Anatilimnocola aggregata: one gene and its partner. The protein of the gene in region 2 interacts with the protein of the main gene of each other region in a pairwise test. Links are inferred from orthologs where the notes say so. Each region holds a gene or a part of one and is shown on either strand. Other genes may lie near its edges.

What was found. The genes of interacting proteins can lie anywhere in the genome.
Region 1: the proteins of ETAA8_RS00020 (region 2) and gyrA interact in binary tests that used the Escherichia coli proteins (3 or more experiments, as listed by UniProt). The link is inferred for Anatilimnocola aggregata from one-to-one orthologs.

Annotation. Positions count from the first base shown.
Region 1 is NZ_CP036274.1:2,988,827-2,996,239, forward strand. What follows is about bases 2,173-5,475. They hold gyrA (DNA gyrase subunit A), read left to right. Parts: upstream 2,173-2,473; coding sequence 2,474-5,275; downstream 5,276-5,475. Also shown: ETAA8_RS11315 (hypothetical protein), read left to right, coding at 1-275; ETAA8_RS11320 (hypothetical protein), read left to right, coding at 253-441; ETAA8_RS11325 (hypothetical protein), read left to right, coding at 613-1,371; ETAA8_RS11330 (hypothetical protein), read left to right, coding at 1,451-2,143; ETAA8_RS11340 (alpha/beta hydrolase), read right to left, coding at 5,985-6,902; ETAA8_RS11345 (hypothetical protein), read left to right, coding at 7,086-7,413. UniProt on the Escherichia coli protein: A type II topoisomerase that negatively supercoils closed circular double-stranded (ds) DNA in an ATP-dependent manner to maintain chromosomes in an underwound state.
Region 2 is NZ_CP036274.1:1,322-8,540, reverse strand. Bases 2,591-5,699 are described here. They hold ETAA8_RS00020 (DNA gyrase subunit B), read right to left. Parts: upstream 5,328-5,699; coding sequence 2,853-5,327; downstream 2,591-2,852. Other genes in these bases: ETAA8_RS00015 (DUF721 domain-containing protein), read right to left, coding at 5,372-5,699. Also shown: ETAA8_RS00040 (hypothetical protein), read left to right, coding at 1-728; ETAA8_RS00035 (hypothetical protein), read left to right, coding at 728-982; ETAA8_RS00030 (hypothetical protein), read left to right, coding at 1,086-1,280; ETAA8_RS00025 (hypothetical protein), read left to right, coding at 1,325-2,452; more of ETAA8_RS00015, read right to left, coding at 5,700-5,746; dnaN (DNA polymerase III subunit beta), read right to left, coding at 5,794-6,912. UniProt on the Escherichia coli protein: DNA gyrase negatively supercoils closed circular double-stranded DNA in an ATP-dependent manner to maintain chromosomes in an underwound state.

The DNA of each region.
Region 1 (7,413 bases), 3.0 Mb from region 2 along the record:
CGGTGGGTGTAGATGAATACACTCCGGTCGCTCACATCGCTCCCCGTGTGAAGGGGAAGGTTCTGGATGTGAAGACCGACCTGATCGAAGTCTCGCTGGGTTCCGATGATGGCATGAAGCCTGGGCACCTGGTGCAGGTGTATCGCGGCAATCAATACCTGGGCCAGGCCACCGTCCGCACGACGGGCCCGGATCGCGCCGTGGCACAAATCGATAAGAAGATGCTCCGTGGCCCGATTCGAAAGGACGACAATGTCACTACCCAGTTCAAGTAATCCGGGCCAGCCTGCCGTCCAGAAGCAAGGGACCAACATCTACACCGTAATGTTGATTCTCTCCTTCCTGGCGCTCGTCACCGGCACCGTCCTGCTCGCCATGGAACTGAATCGCTACGGCGAATATCCCCAGTGGCGAACCCCCGCGAGCGCAGTTGGTTCGTAGTCCGCACTCCCCAGGGCGAACAGCCCTCATCCAAATCACGCGGCCGCAGTGACTCAGCTGAATCACTGCGGCCGCAAACATTTCTTGGCCGCTGATTCGATGGCATCTGCTCGCGAAAACCGTTATCGTGGGGAGTAGAATCCTGTGGGGCTGCCAAGAAGGATCCAAACTGTGCCCAACCTCTTCCGCTGGTGTTTCGCCCGCTCTGTGCTTGTGCTGCTCTTCGTTGGTTACTCTTCGGCCGATGCTCAGGTCTCGCTCTCCGCTACCGCCGACAGTGATGCCACCGCCGAAGAGAAGATCGAAGCCATTCTGCTTACCAAGATCTCGCTGGCGTTCAAAGAGACGCCCCTGAGCGATGTGATGACCGCGGTCAGCGAGAAATCGGGCATTCAGATCATTCTTTCGAAGAAAATCGAAGACGCCGGCGTTCAGCCCGACCAGCCCGTCACCATCGCGCTCAAGGACGTTTCGATTCAGTCGTTTCTGAACCTGACGCTCCGCAATCTGAATCTCACCTTCATGGTTCGCGACGAAGTGCTGGTTATCACGACGGTCGAAGAAACCCAGTCCCCGGAAAACATGACGACGCGGGTTTATCCCATCAAAGATCTGCTCGACGCGAAAACGCACGATTACGACGCGCTCATCGATCTGATTACTTCGACAATCGAACCCGACTCGTGGCAAGATGTCGGCGGACCTGGCAGCATCAGCGCGTTCGAAAACTCTTGTTGCCTCGTCTTCTCCCAGCGCCGAGACATCCATCAGCGCGTCGCAGCACTGCTGACAACCCTGCGCAAAGCCAAGACGGTGCAAGGGATCGCTCCTGCAGCGCCCGTCCCCAGCAAAGCCAGCACCGGCTTGCCATCCACCACTGGCCGCAACAGTGGCTTCTTACTTCCGACGACGAGCGCAGCGAAGGAATAACCCTCCGCGTCTCGGCTCGCTGTTCGTCGTGATGATGCGCCCGTCGATACCATGGATGTGTGAAAGCAGAGGTGTTTTCGTGAAGAGTTTCCACGTATTACTGACTGCGGCAATACTCGGTTCACTTTCAGCCGTCGAAGTTCCTGCCCAGGTGCCAACATCGCTGGCGGTAGCCACTGACGAGGAACAGCAGCAGATCAAGCGAATTGAAACCGCGCTCGCGAGCAAGGTTTCGTTCGATGTCAAAGATCTGCCGCTGGACGAACTGCTACAAAAAGTCTCGCAGCAGTGTGGCATCCCCATTCTCTTGAGGAAGAGCCTCGCGATTGCGGGAATAGACTCGGCACGACCAGTCACCATTTCGCTGCGAGACATTTCGCTCCGGGCCTTCCTGCGCAACTTGCTGGGTGAACTCAATCTAACGTTTGTCGTGAAGGATGAGGTAATTGCCATCACGACGACCGACGACTCATGGGCCTATCCGGTCACTCGCATTTATCCCGTCAAGGACTTGATTCAAACCAGGCCGACACCGAGCGCGAAGGTTGAGTACGATTTTGGCCCGCTCATCGAGTTGATTATCTCCACGGTCACCATTACACAAGAGAGTGGGGCATCGCCAGTGGACGGATTCGACAACGCCTTATGTATTATCATCACCACGCGCGACGAGGAGCATGAACAAGTGGAGCGGCTACTGACGACTCTCCGTAAGTCGAAGGCAAGGCAACAACTGGCCCCGCCTCCGGAGCCGATTCGCAGTGGGAAATGACTGGTTTGCCGGGCTGAATTCCCGGGTTGCGAGGTCTGCATCCGGTGCTTTGGCGGGAGCGTGCGGCAGCACTCGCAAGTCCTGTTTTCCGAAGCGTTTGCGCCCCCAATAAACGGGCTGCTGGTCGTTGTTGACAGGCTCCAATTTTGCTACATTATGGGCACTCCCGATTTGGCCTGAAAATCACGAAAAACGGCCTGTTTTTTGGCTGTTCCCTCTGCAGTAACCGCGGCTCCGCCCCAGCGAGTTGGATTCTGAAACTGAGTTCGCTCCTCGCTCCGGTTTGCCTGCTCCGCGGGAAAGGATTCTCACTTGTCGACCGACGATGATTTGCCCGTTGATCCCAGTTCTTCGGACCCTCCCGTTCCCCCTGTAAGTGATCGCGACCGGGCTCAGGATCAGCCCATCGAAGACGAGTTGAAAGAGAGCTACCTGGTCTACGCGATGAGCGTGATCGTGAGCCGCGCGCTGCCGGACGTGCGCGACGGGCTCAAGCCTTCGCAGCGGCGCATTCTGGTCGCTATGAACGACTTGAACCTGGGTCCCAACGCGGGCCGCGTGAAGTGCGCCAAGATCTCGGGCGATACCAGCGGTAACTATCACCCGCACGGCGAAAGCGTGATCTATCCCACGCTGGTCCGCATGGCCCAAGACTGGAACATGCGGCACGTGCTGATCGACAAGCAAGGGAACTTCGGTTCGATCGCTGGTCTGCCCCCAGCCGCCATGCGATATACCGAAGCCCGCTTGTCCCCCATCGCCGCGCTGATGCTGGACGATCTCGATCGCGACACGGTCGACTTCCTGCCCACTTACGACGAACGGGCTCTTGAGCCCACGGTGCTGCCGAGCAAGTTCCCAAACCTGCTGGTGAACGGCACGCAGGGGATCGCGGTCGGCATGGCGACCAGCATTCCGCCGCACAACCTGCGCGAAATCTGCGATGGCATGATCCGCGTCATCGATGAGCCCGAAGTCTCGATGGACGAACTGCTCGAACTGATTCCCGGCCCCGACTTCCCCACCGGCGGCATGATCTGCGGCCGGGCGGGAATTCGCCGCGGCTATCTGACGGGCCGCAGTACGATTACCGTGCGCGCCCGCGCCAAGATCGAAGAGTACAAGAAAGATCGCTATCGCATTGTGGTCACGGAAATCCCGTACCAGGCGATGCGCGACAACGTGATGGAAAAGATCGCGGCCCTGGTCAACGAAGAGAAGATCAAGGGGATCAGCAGCGTCACCGATTACAGCGACTTGAAGCAGCCGGTCCATATCGTCATCGAACTCAAACGCGATGCCGACCCCGAAGTGGTGCTGGCCCAGTTGTATCAATTCTCGCCGCTGCAGGATTCGTTCTCGATCATTCTGCTGGCGCTGGTCGACGGCAAGCCGCGCAATCTGACGCTCAAGCAGATGCTGGAGGAATTCCTGCGGCATCGCGTGACGGTGATTCGTCGCCGGACGCAGTTCCTGCTGGCGAAGGCCCGCAAACGCAAGCACACGGTCGAAGGTTTGCTGCTGGCCTTGGCCAATATCGACGAGATCATCCGCATCATCCGCCAATCGCGCACGGTCGCCGAAGCGAAGTCTGGCTTGATGAATGTCGAAGCTCCCGCGGCGATGATGGAGCGCGCACTCGGCCCAGAAGGTTTTAAGTTCTTCCAGTCGGAACGAGGCGTAGCTGCCGGCTATCGCCTAACGGCAGTCCAAGCCGATGCAATCCTGCGCATGACGCTGAGCCAACTCGTCAATCTCGAGCAGGAACGCCTGGGTGGCGAGCATGCCGAACTCTTGGCCGAAATGGCCGAGTACTTGCGCATCCTCTCTGACGAAAACAACATTCGCGCGATCATTCGCGAAGACCTGACCGAAATCAAGCGGAAGTTCGGCGAAGATCGTCGTACGGAACTCAGCGGTACCGAGATCGGCCACGTCGATTTGGAAGATCTGATCACCGAAGAGACGATGGTGGTCTCGATCTCGCACAAGGGCTACATCAAGCGTACACCTTCGAGCGTCTATCGCGCTCAGCGGCGCGGTGGCAAGGGACTCAAGGGAGCCGAGACTGAGGGTGAAGAAGATCCCATCGAGCACCTGTTCGTCGCCAGCACCCACGCGTACCTGATGTTCTTTACGAACATGGGGAAGGTCTATTGGCAGAAGGTTTATGACCTGCCCGAGCTCAAGCGCGACTCGAAAGGGCGGGCCATCGTCAATCTGCTCAACCTGGCCCCGGGCGAAAAGATTGCTCAGTGCCTCGCCATTCGCGATTACGACTTGCCCGAGCACTACCTGATTATGGGTACCCGCAACGGGCTGGTGAAAAAGACGCCACTGGCGCAGTACAGCCGGCCGAAGAAGACGGGCATCATCGCCATCAATCTGGTCGAGGGTGATGAGCTCGTGAGCGTGGCGATTGCCAAGCCCGGCGATGAGTTGATCCTATCGTCGGCCAAGGGGCAGGCGGTTCGTTTCCGTCAATCGACGGTGCGCAGTTCGGGCCGCAATGCCCAAGGGGTGAAGGGAATCAAGCTGCGAAAAGAAGACTACTGCGTGGGAATGGTCGTCGCCGATCCCGACGCTACGCTGCTGACCGTTTGCGAAAAGGGTTATGGCAAGCGAACTCCGATCGGCCCGAACAGTGGCATTCCCGATGTTCCTGAAAGCGAATTGCCCGAAGATGGCAGTGTGCCGGAAGCTGTGGCCGAAGCGGCCGCTGAAGTCGATGAACCCGCCGGGGAAGATGGTGAAGCTGGCGATTCGTCGGGGAGTCGTTATCCCACCAAGGGACGCGGTACGATGGGCGTGCGCGACATCAAGACCACCAATCGCAATGGTCCCGTCGTGGCCATTGCCGTGGTTCGCGATGGCGACGAACTGCTGATGATGACGGCCCGCGGCAAATTGCAGCGGATCGCAGCGGGCGAAATCAGCGTGATTGGTCGTAACACCCAAGGGGTGCGGATCATGTCGCTGGACGATACCGATGCGCTGGTTGCCGTGGTGCGCGTGCCCAAGGAAGAAGTGGAAGTGCTGGATGCTCCGCAGGCTGTCCCCGGCATCGCCCCGCCGAGCAGCCCGCTTGCTCCGCCACCGGAATTGCCGGAAGACGACGAAGCGTCGTCCTGAGCTACTTTCTGATCTTCATCGATTCTTACCTCTGAACTTCTCTGCATCGTGCGGAGAAGTGTGCGGTGCCTGACCGTGCTTGCGCAAGAATCGGCATTAGTGACTTGACAAGTGTTCATAAAGTCGTAATGATATTAGCAGCTGGATTGGCAACTTGGTGGAAGGTCCTGCGCCTGTGCAGCGGGAACAGTTTGCGCCGCTGTGAGGAAATGCTGATGAGCATTCCGGGCCAGGTATCGATCGTGGCTGGCAGTCGACTTGGCGTTCAATGTCATCTGGTTAACCCACGCGCATGCCCGGGTACACTGCAAAACAAACGAACTACCAGTTCAACGGCCGCAAGCGGCCCGGTTAACCAATGTTTGGCAACCTGACATCCATCGATAGTTCAGCTACTAGGTGTACTGAAGACGTTTATCAACAAACAGGATGATTTCAGAGTTGGCAAATTAGACGTAATTCGTTGCGGCGAAACACCTTGTTAGTGATGCACGCAAAAGGGGGGTGTTGATAAACCTCGCGGCGATGCGACTGAGGAGCCGGGGCAACGAGCGTTCTGTAAATAGTGACTTCGAGCGCGACGGCAAATCAGGGGGTGTTCAATTATCCAGTCCGTTATTGAGTCGATAATGGCGTAACTCTCGTGTTTCCGCGAGATTGGCTACTAACAATAGGCCGCTTAGTTGAACACTTTGGGCGCTCGAAGGACTTACTTCGTCGGAGTGTTGAAGCCTTGATTGATGAGCCACTCGGCACAGCGGTCGGGCCACTGATTCACCGGGTGCCCCGTTTGCCGCATGCCGTAGCCATGTCCGCCGCTGGCATAGACATGCAACTCGGCGGGGATCTTGGCCTTCTTCAGTTCACTGAAGAGAAGGACGGAGTTAGCTACCGAAACGCCGTCGTCCTGCGCGTGAATGAGGAACATCGGCGGCGTGGTGCTGTCGACCTTCACGTGGTCTTGCAGTGTCCAGGGATTCTTCTTGTTCTCGAAGCCGCCAGCATAGATGAGGGCTGCGAAATCGGGGCGGCAACTTACTTCGTCAATTTTATCGACGGGTTGATACTGCCGCTGTTCGTGGAGGATGGCAGTCAGGCCGGCCGTTTCGCCCCCTGCAGAGAAACCGAGAATGCCGATTCGCTGCGGGTCGAGTTTCCAGTCCTTCGCTCGGCTGCGAACCAGGCTCACCCCCCGCTGAGCATCTTGCACCGCGGCTTCCCAGCGCTTGTCGGGGTTACGAGCGGGCACACGATACTTGAGCACGATGGCTGTCACGCCCCGCGCGGCGAAGTACTGGGCACACTCGGTTCCTTCGTGGTCGTAAGCCAGAATGCTATGCCCACCGCCCGGAGCGATGATGAGCGCACAACCGGTGCGGAGATTGGCCGGCGGCTCGAAGACGGTGATCTGCGGTGTGCTGACGTTCGCCAGCTTGATGATTTTGCGATCGCCGATCAACTTGTCGGTCGGCTTGTTCACGTCCTGTTCGGGAGGCAACTCCCTCACTTCGCCGGGGGCTTTCGCCGGCCAAAGATCGATCGGCGTGGGATCTGCTGCGGTTGCCAATCGAATGAGGCAACCAGACACGAAGCAAGCGCAGGCGAGTGTGCGGAGAAACGATTTCATGAGATCCTCGTTACAAGAGTAGGGCGGGCGTGTCGTTATTTCAGCAGAATTCAGAGCGCCGCGGAAGAGTCGCAGTTGGCGAATTGAGTTACATTGAACGAGAAGATATTACGTTAGAGAGCGTTCATTCAGTCGACAGCGAATGCAGTCATTTGAAACGGCGGCCAAGGGGAGGGCGGAAAAATGTTGCGCTTGAATTTGTGGTTCGTGGCACTATGTGCACTGATGATCAGCGGCGGAATTGCGTCCGCTGCCGACCCGCTGGAGACGACCGTGCAGGGTAAGTTGACTACGGGTGTTAACGCCATCGGTGCGGAAACGACCGGGACGACGATTGAGGGGAAGGGATTCACCTGGGAACTCGATTTCGGCAAGAACGATGCGTTAGCGAAAGCGGCCGAAAAGCTGAACGGCCAGCAGGTCGTCGTTTCCGGCAAGTTGAACAAAGTGCCCGGGGTCGAAATCAAGGAACGGCTGATCTTCACGGTAAAGACGCTAAAAGCCGCGGCGA
Region 2 (7,219 bases):
TCCGGGGCCGGATCATTCAGTATTGGAAGGGAATGACGCTCCCTTATCCCGAACCGGGCGTGCGCTTGATCCGCCTCGATCAGATCGACGCCTTCAACCGGCGTCTGAGTGAACTGCGCGACGAACTGGAGGAAGCGGTCGAACAACTCGATCGGCATTACGCCGAACTGCAGTCCGCCGCCCGCACTCGACTCGGTCGCTTATTCAACGCCCAAGACTATCCGCCGTCGCTACGAAACCTGTTCGCCGTCGACTGGGATTATCCCTCGGTCGAGCCGCCGAGTTACTTGCAGCAAGTCAATCCGGAACTCTACGAGCAAGAATGCCGTCGGGTGGCCGCACGATTCGATGAAGCACTGCAATTGACCGAGCAGGCGTTTTGCGACGAATTGAGCCAGCTCATCGTCCACTTAAACGACCGTCTCAGCGGCGTGACGGACGGCAAGCCGAAAGTCTTTCGCGATTCGGCCGTGACCAACCTGGTCGAGTTCTTTGCCCGGTTTCGCAATCTCAACGTCCGTTCCAACGAGCAGTTGGATGAACTGGTCTCGCAGGCCCAGCAAATCGTCCAAGGACTCCAGCCGCAAGCCTTGCGCGAGAATCGCATCCTCCGGCAAACGGTCGCCGGCGAGTTGGCCGACTTACGAACCTCGCTCGATACGCTGCTCGTCGATCGGCCGCGGCGCAATATCGTGCGTCGCGCCCCGGCTTTGCAGGAGGCCGCCTGATGCAACTTGTCGTGACCGCCGACGGCGACCTCCGCTTCATCTATGCCGAAACGGTCGACCTCCGCAGTCTGGGACCGACCGTGATCCGCCGCGGATCGTACGTTGAACCGGATACAGCGGGCAATTGGCTCGTCGATCTCGGGCCGGTCGACGGTCCCCGACTCGGACCGTTCGTCAAACGGAGTGAGGCCCTCGAAGCCGAAGTTGCCTGGTTGCAGGAGTACTGGTTGATTCGGTCGGAGCCGTCGAAGTAACGATCGAACGCTGAACGAACTTTTGAATGTCTGTTGTCAGGCCTCCGCGCGGTGCGGGGGCCTTTTTTGTTGCGCTTTGTCTTCCCCAACGGAAAGAAATGCCATGACCCAGGCTGAACTGAACCGAGCCGTCGCCCGTGCGACCGGCGAATCGATTCGCGAGATCGCTCGTCGCGGTTTCGTACTGCTGACCCCCGTCCCGGTCGAACGAGAACCGCTCGTCGTCGACTGGGATCGGCTCGACGCCGAGCGTTGCACCTCGTTCTTCGAGCAACGCCCGGCCGAACGGGCAGCCTGAACGGCCGCAGGTGACCGATCCTCAATTACCCCAGGAGAGTCTGCTTGATTACCTTCTCGCGCCGCTTGGCTCGTCGCGTACGAGCCGTGTTTCGCCGCGCGTTGCGACCGTCGCCGAGGGAGACTTCTCCCTCGGTGGCGATCGTCGCCACGCCCCGCACCTTTCGCTTCACCGCCCGCAACGCCCGCATCGCCGTGGCTTACGAAGAAGCCGGACGCTTTGCGCCGGCCGAACTGGCCGTGCCGCTGAGCTTCTTCGACGATTGCGCCGGGAGTCGCACCGACCTCGTCCAACTTACCCCCGCCGAATCCAATGCGCTCATCGCGCGATGGGACGACGACGGCGTTCAGCAATTGCTCGTCGTCGAACAACGGCCTTTGCCGAAGTCGACGGATTTCCCGTCACTGCCCGAGCAACTGACAAAAAATCCGCCGCGCCTGATGACCGCCTTGCGAGATGCCGCGGAGACCACGGATGCGACGTCCTTGCGCTACGCGCTGGGCTGTATACAGATCCGCGGCAAGCGAGGTGAGATTGCCGCAACCGACGGGCGGCAGTTGCTGCTGCAGCGCGGATTTGAGTTCCCGTTCGAAGACGACCTCTTGATCGGCCGCCACCACGTCTTTCAGGCGAGCGAGTTACTCGCCGCCGACCACGTCGCCGTGGGATTGCACGACGGCTGGTTCACGCTGAGAGCCGGGAATTGGACGGTGCAGATCAAGGTCGAGTCCGAAGGGCGCTTCCCGCGCGTCGACGACATTATTCCGCCCGTCCTACGATCGGTCGCCAGTTGCCGGATCTCGCCCGCCGACGGCCGGCGCTTGGTGCGTTCGTTAACGTTGTTGCCGAGCGACGACGAGCAAGATTCGCCGGTGACCATCGATCTCAACGGGCATTTTGCCGTTCGGGCCCGATCGCCTCGCTTCGCAACACCGGTCGAAGTGACGCTCACCGGGCATCAGCCTCAGGGCGAACCGCTCCGCGTGGCCGTGAATCGTCGTTATCTGGAGCGGGTCGGTAAACTCGGGCTCGGTGAACTCCACCTGTTCGGGCGTAATGCGGTTCTCCATGCCCGTGACGAACAGCGTTCCTATATCTGGATGCCGCTGGCGGCGAGCGCCATCGTCCCGCCCGTTCCAGCCGATCCGGCGCTGACCCGCGCAGCCGCCTGAACGCGGGATCCCCAACTTTCACTTACAGGAGACCACATTTCCCATGGATACTCTGATCGTACTGGGTATTCTCGGCTGGCTCGGCGTCTGGTGTTACACCAAAGGCAAGCACATCGGGAGCGTCAAAGGCTACCACGTCGGTCGCTCGCGACGCCGCCGCTGATCATTCGAACCGCCGAAGCAAGATAAGAAACTCCTCCCCGCGCCCGGTGTCCCGGGCGCGGGGAGGGTTGATTTTTCTTTAGCTATCAGAGACTTACGGCGAGTGAGGTCGGGAAATTGGCGTGAATCAACGGCGCGAGCCGAGCGCCAGATGATTTCCTTGACAAACTTTATGTCTCAACGTGACAAACTTTGTGTCCGTTTTGACAAACTTTATGTCCGACACCATTCTGTAATCTTACACGTCCAGGTTTCGCACTTCCAGCGCGTGGCGTTCGATGAACTCACGGCGGGGTTCGACCTTCTCGCCCATGAGGACGCGGAACATGTCGTCGGCCGAACCAGCGTCACGCATGCTGACTTTGAGCAGCGTGCGGTTGGCAGGATCAAGCGTGGTCTCGCGGAGTTCTTCCGCGTTCATTTCGCCCAGACCCTTAAACCGCGTGACCGTGAGCCCCTTTTGGCCCAGGTCTCGCACCGCACCAACTAGCGTGCGTAAGTCTTGCAGGTCCGTCTCATGATCGCCTCGCCTGAGTACGTAGCGGGCTTCGTCGCTGCCTGTTCGCTCTTGCGGAATAAGCACGTCGATCTCGAAGCCAAAAGCCCGTTTGAGTTCTGCGAGCCCCGAGTTGATCGTGCGCACTTCGTGCAACTCGGTGATGTGCAACTGCGAACTGGGTTTGCCGTTGCCAGCTTCGACAACAGCCGATTCATCGACAGCCAGTTCCTTGCCGGCGACTTTCTCTTGTTCCGATTTGAACTGATCGAGTTCACTCGCGCTGACGAACCACTTGTCGTGGACGCCAAGAAAAACGTGATAGTAGGGTAACCGCCCTTCGGAGTCTTTCCGCTGGGCATGCGCCCGCAAGCTGATGCCGCGACGTTCGAGCGCGATGATGGCTTCGTCCATGTCGGCCAGCGTGGTGCAGAGCTTGGTCATGTCGGCCCCGCTGATGATCTTGCCATCGCGAAGGTCGAGTTCGCAGTCCGAGAGCCCCTTGTTGAGCAGTTGGGACTTCATCTCTTCTTCGGTCTGAACGTAGTACGTGTCCTTCTTGCTCTTCACGCGGAAGAGCGGAGGCTGGGCAACGTAGACGTGGCCGCCGGTAATGAGTTGATACATCTGGCGGTAGAAGAAGCAGAGGAGCAACGTGCGAATGTGCGAGCCATCGACGTCGGCATCGGTCATGATGATGACCTTGTTGTACCGCCGGCGAGACAGATCCTGCTCCATGCCGATGCCAGCCCCGATGGCCTGAATCATGCTCTGCACTTCTTCGTTGGCAAGCACTTTGTCTTCACGCGATTTGTATGCGTTGATGATCTTACCTCGCAGCGGCAAGATCGCCTGGAAATCTCGCAGGCGGCCACCTTCGGCCGAGCCACCGGCCGAATCACCTTCGACCAAGTACAACTCGCACTCTTCCATCTTCTTACTGAGGCAGTCGCGCAACTTGCCCGGCAAGCCGCCGCCCGAGAGCGCATTCTTGCGGACGCGGATCGCTTCTTTCGCCTTACGAGCTGCTTCGCGCGCTTCCGCAGCGAGGGTCGCCTTCTTCAGAATCGTTTTGGCGACCTTCGGGTTCTCTTCTAGAAACTTGCTGAAATACTCGCCGAACGACGCATTGATGATCCCTTCGACTTCGGCATTGAGCAGGCGGTTCTTGGTTTGCGATTGAAACTGCGGATGCGGCACGCGCACCGCAATCACGACCGTCAACCCTTCGCGAAAATCTTCGCCGCTGACGGTGACATCCTTGAACATGTCTTCTTTTTTGCCGTACGCATTCAACGTCCTGGTGAGTGCTGTCCGGAAACCGACCACGTGCGTGCCACCGTCCGGAGTGTGAATGTTGTTGACGTAAGCATGCAGGTTTTCGGTGTACTCGTTGACGTACTGCAGGGCAATTTCGAACTGCACGCCTTCGCTTTCGCCGCTGACATACACCGGTTCGTTGTGAATGGCCTCGGTGGCGCGATTCAAGTACTCGACGTATTCGACAATGCCCCGCTCGTAATGGAACTCTTCGGTCTGACCATTCCGCTCGTCATGAAACTTGATGCGCACGCCGTTGTTGAGGAACGCCAAATCTCGCAGGCGCTTCTGCAACTTGTCGAACTGGAACTTGGTGGTGGTGAAGATCGTACCGTCCGGCTTGAAGCTCACCTTGGTGCCACGCTTGCTGGTCGCACCCATGCGGCGAGCTTCGCCCTGCGGCACGCCTCGCTCAAACTCCTGCTGATACATGTGGCCGTTGCGAAAGACCTGCACCTCGCACCATTGCGAGAGAAAGTTCACCGCCTTGATGCCGATGCCGTGCAACCCACCCGAAGTCTTATAGCTCTTTTTATCGAACTTGCCGCCCGCCTTCAGGTTCGTCATTACCACTTCGAGCGCGGTGACTTCCCGGCCCTGCTTGACCGATTCTTCTTCATGACGATCGACGGGAATACCGCGGCCGTCATCCTCGACGCTGCAAGAACCGTCGTTGCGAATCGTGACGAGGACGTTCTTGGCATGACCGGCCATTACTTCGTCGATGGAATTATCGACGAGCTCATAAACCAGATGATGCAGCCCTTGCTCATCGATATTGCCGACGTACATTCCGGGCCGTAGGCGCACGTGATCGACGTCGGACAAGTGCTGAATCGACTCGGAATCGTAATCGTCTTTTCCAGCGGGATTCGGATCTTGATTGGCTTCAGACATGGTATTTGTTGCACTTCCCAAACCGCCGAAGCGGTGATTACTGACTACTTCACTGGACCTACACGGAACTTGATATCACGAATCTTCTCTTGCATCTGGCTGGTCGCGGCGGCTTGAGCGAGCGACTTCACCAGCTTGGCTTTGACGAACGTCAACTCTTGCAGAATCGCCGAGTTGCCGACGAACACCTCCAGGACACCCCGCTTCACCTGCCCTGCTTTGGTTTGCGAACTGAATCGCTCACCGACAGCTTGATTCCAAACGGCATCGAGCGAAGCAGCTTGCTGCACGTTGGCATAGCCGCGCTTGACGAGGAGTTGCCCGACGACATCCCCCATCTTTTTCGCAGCGGCAACAGGGACCCGCCGCCGCTTGTAGTCGTCCTGCAGATAACGTTCTTCTTCGGTTGGTTTTTTCATTCATTCATCCATGAATGCGCGTGTCAGAACGGGCACAGATTGATTCTTTAGCGATCGCGCGAGAGGGGCATCACGACATACCCGTAACGGTCGTCGTCAGCCAGGAAGACCGCAGCGGTCTCGCTGTTTTCGATCTCGAGCGTGATGTTCGTTTCGGGACTCAAAACCTTCAAAAAGTCGGAGACAAAACGGTGATCGAGCGTGACGACGATTGGCGGTCCGTCGTAAGCGATCGGCAGTTCGACTTGAGCCTGGCCGATATCCGCCGTTGACGATAACAGCGTGAGCGTGCCGGGCTGAAAGCTGAAGTCGATGCCGCGGCTATCGTTGTTGGTCACCACCGCGGCCTGACGCAAGCAGGCGTGCAACGGACCGACCGTGAGCGGAATCCGCTGCATGTCGCGACGATTAGGAAACACATCGCGCCAGCGTGGAAAGCGCCCTTCAACCAGCCGCGAATAGAACGTCGCGCGCGGTGTACGCAGCAGCACATCGTTGCCACGGGCTGCCAGGTGGACTTCGCCATCGGAGTCTTGCACCGAGCGATTGAAGAGCCGCATCGACTGCGTCCGGATGATCGTCATCGTATCACCGGTCTTATGACCACCGACCGAAGACGCTGGGCCTTCCATGCGCGACAACCGGCGACCGTCAGTCCCCACGGCGATGATTTTATTCTCGTCGAGTTCGACCAGCACGCCGCCCAACGCATACCGGCTGCTTTCCAGATCGGTTGCGAACTCAGTGCGCGAGATGATCTGGCGGAACAATGGTGCCGCGATGACGTGATATTTCTCTTCCGTAAACTTAGCAACTTCCGGAAACTCTTCCGGATCGTTGCTCGGAAGTTTGAACTCGCTCCGTTCACCGCGGACGATCGTCCCGCGCGAGGTCGATTCTATCGCCAGAAACTCGTCGCTATTCTCTCGCAAGAGCGCGCCGACGTGACCGACCGGCAACACGATGCTCCCAGGAGTTTCCACTTCCACACCTTCGACTGCCACCCGCACGCCTACTTCCATGTCGGTCGCCGAGAAGGTCACTCCCGCGGCATCCACATCGAGCTTGACGTTCTGCAGAATTTCCTTCGGGCTGCGAGCAGGAGCAAACAAAGCTGCGGTTTGAAACGAGCTGAGTAACTTCTCGCGGTTACAACGAATCTTCACTGGCTGTCCTTTCAACGTCTCCGGTCGAAGCAGCTTCACTGCTGACCATGTCTGGTTTCTTGGTTCTTGTATTTAAAGATTTAAGTATCTGGTAGTAGTAGAAAAGCGAGCCGCGCGGCAGTCGATAACTTGACTGCCTACATGTGTAACAACAGACTCAGCCGCGACTTGAGCCGCTAAAGGCAACCAAAGCATGCCGTTGAAAACCCGTCGCTCGACTGTCGGCCAATTGTGGGTAGCTGCTCGAGCCTGTCGATGAGTTGCCGATGACAAAAATTGTGTTATCCCAGCGCAACAAGCGCGACCA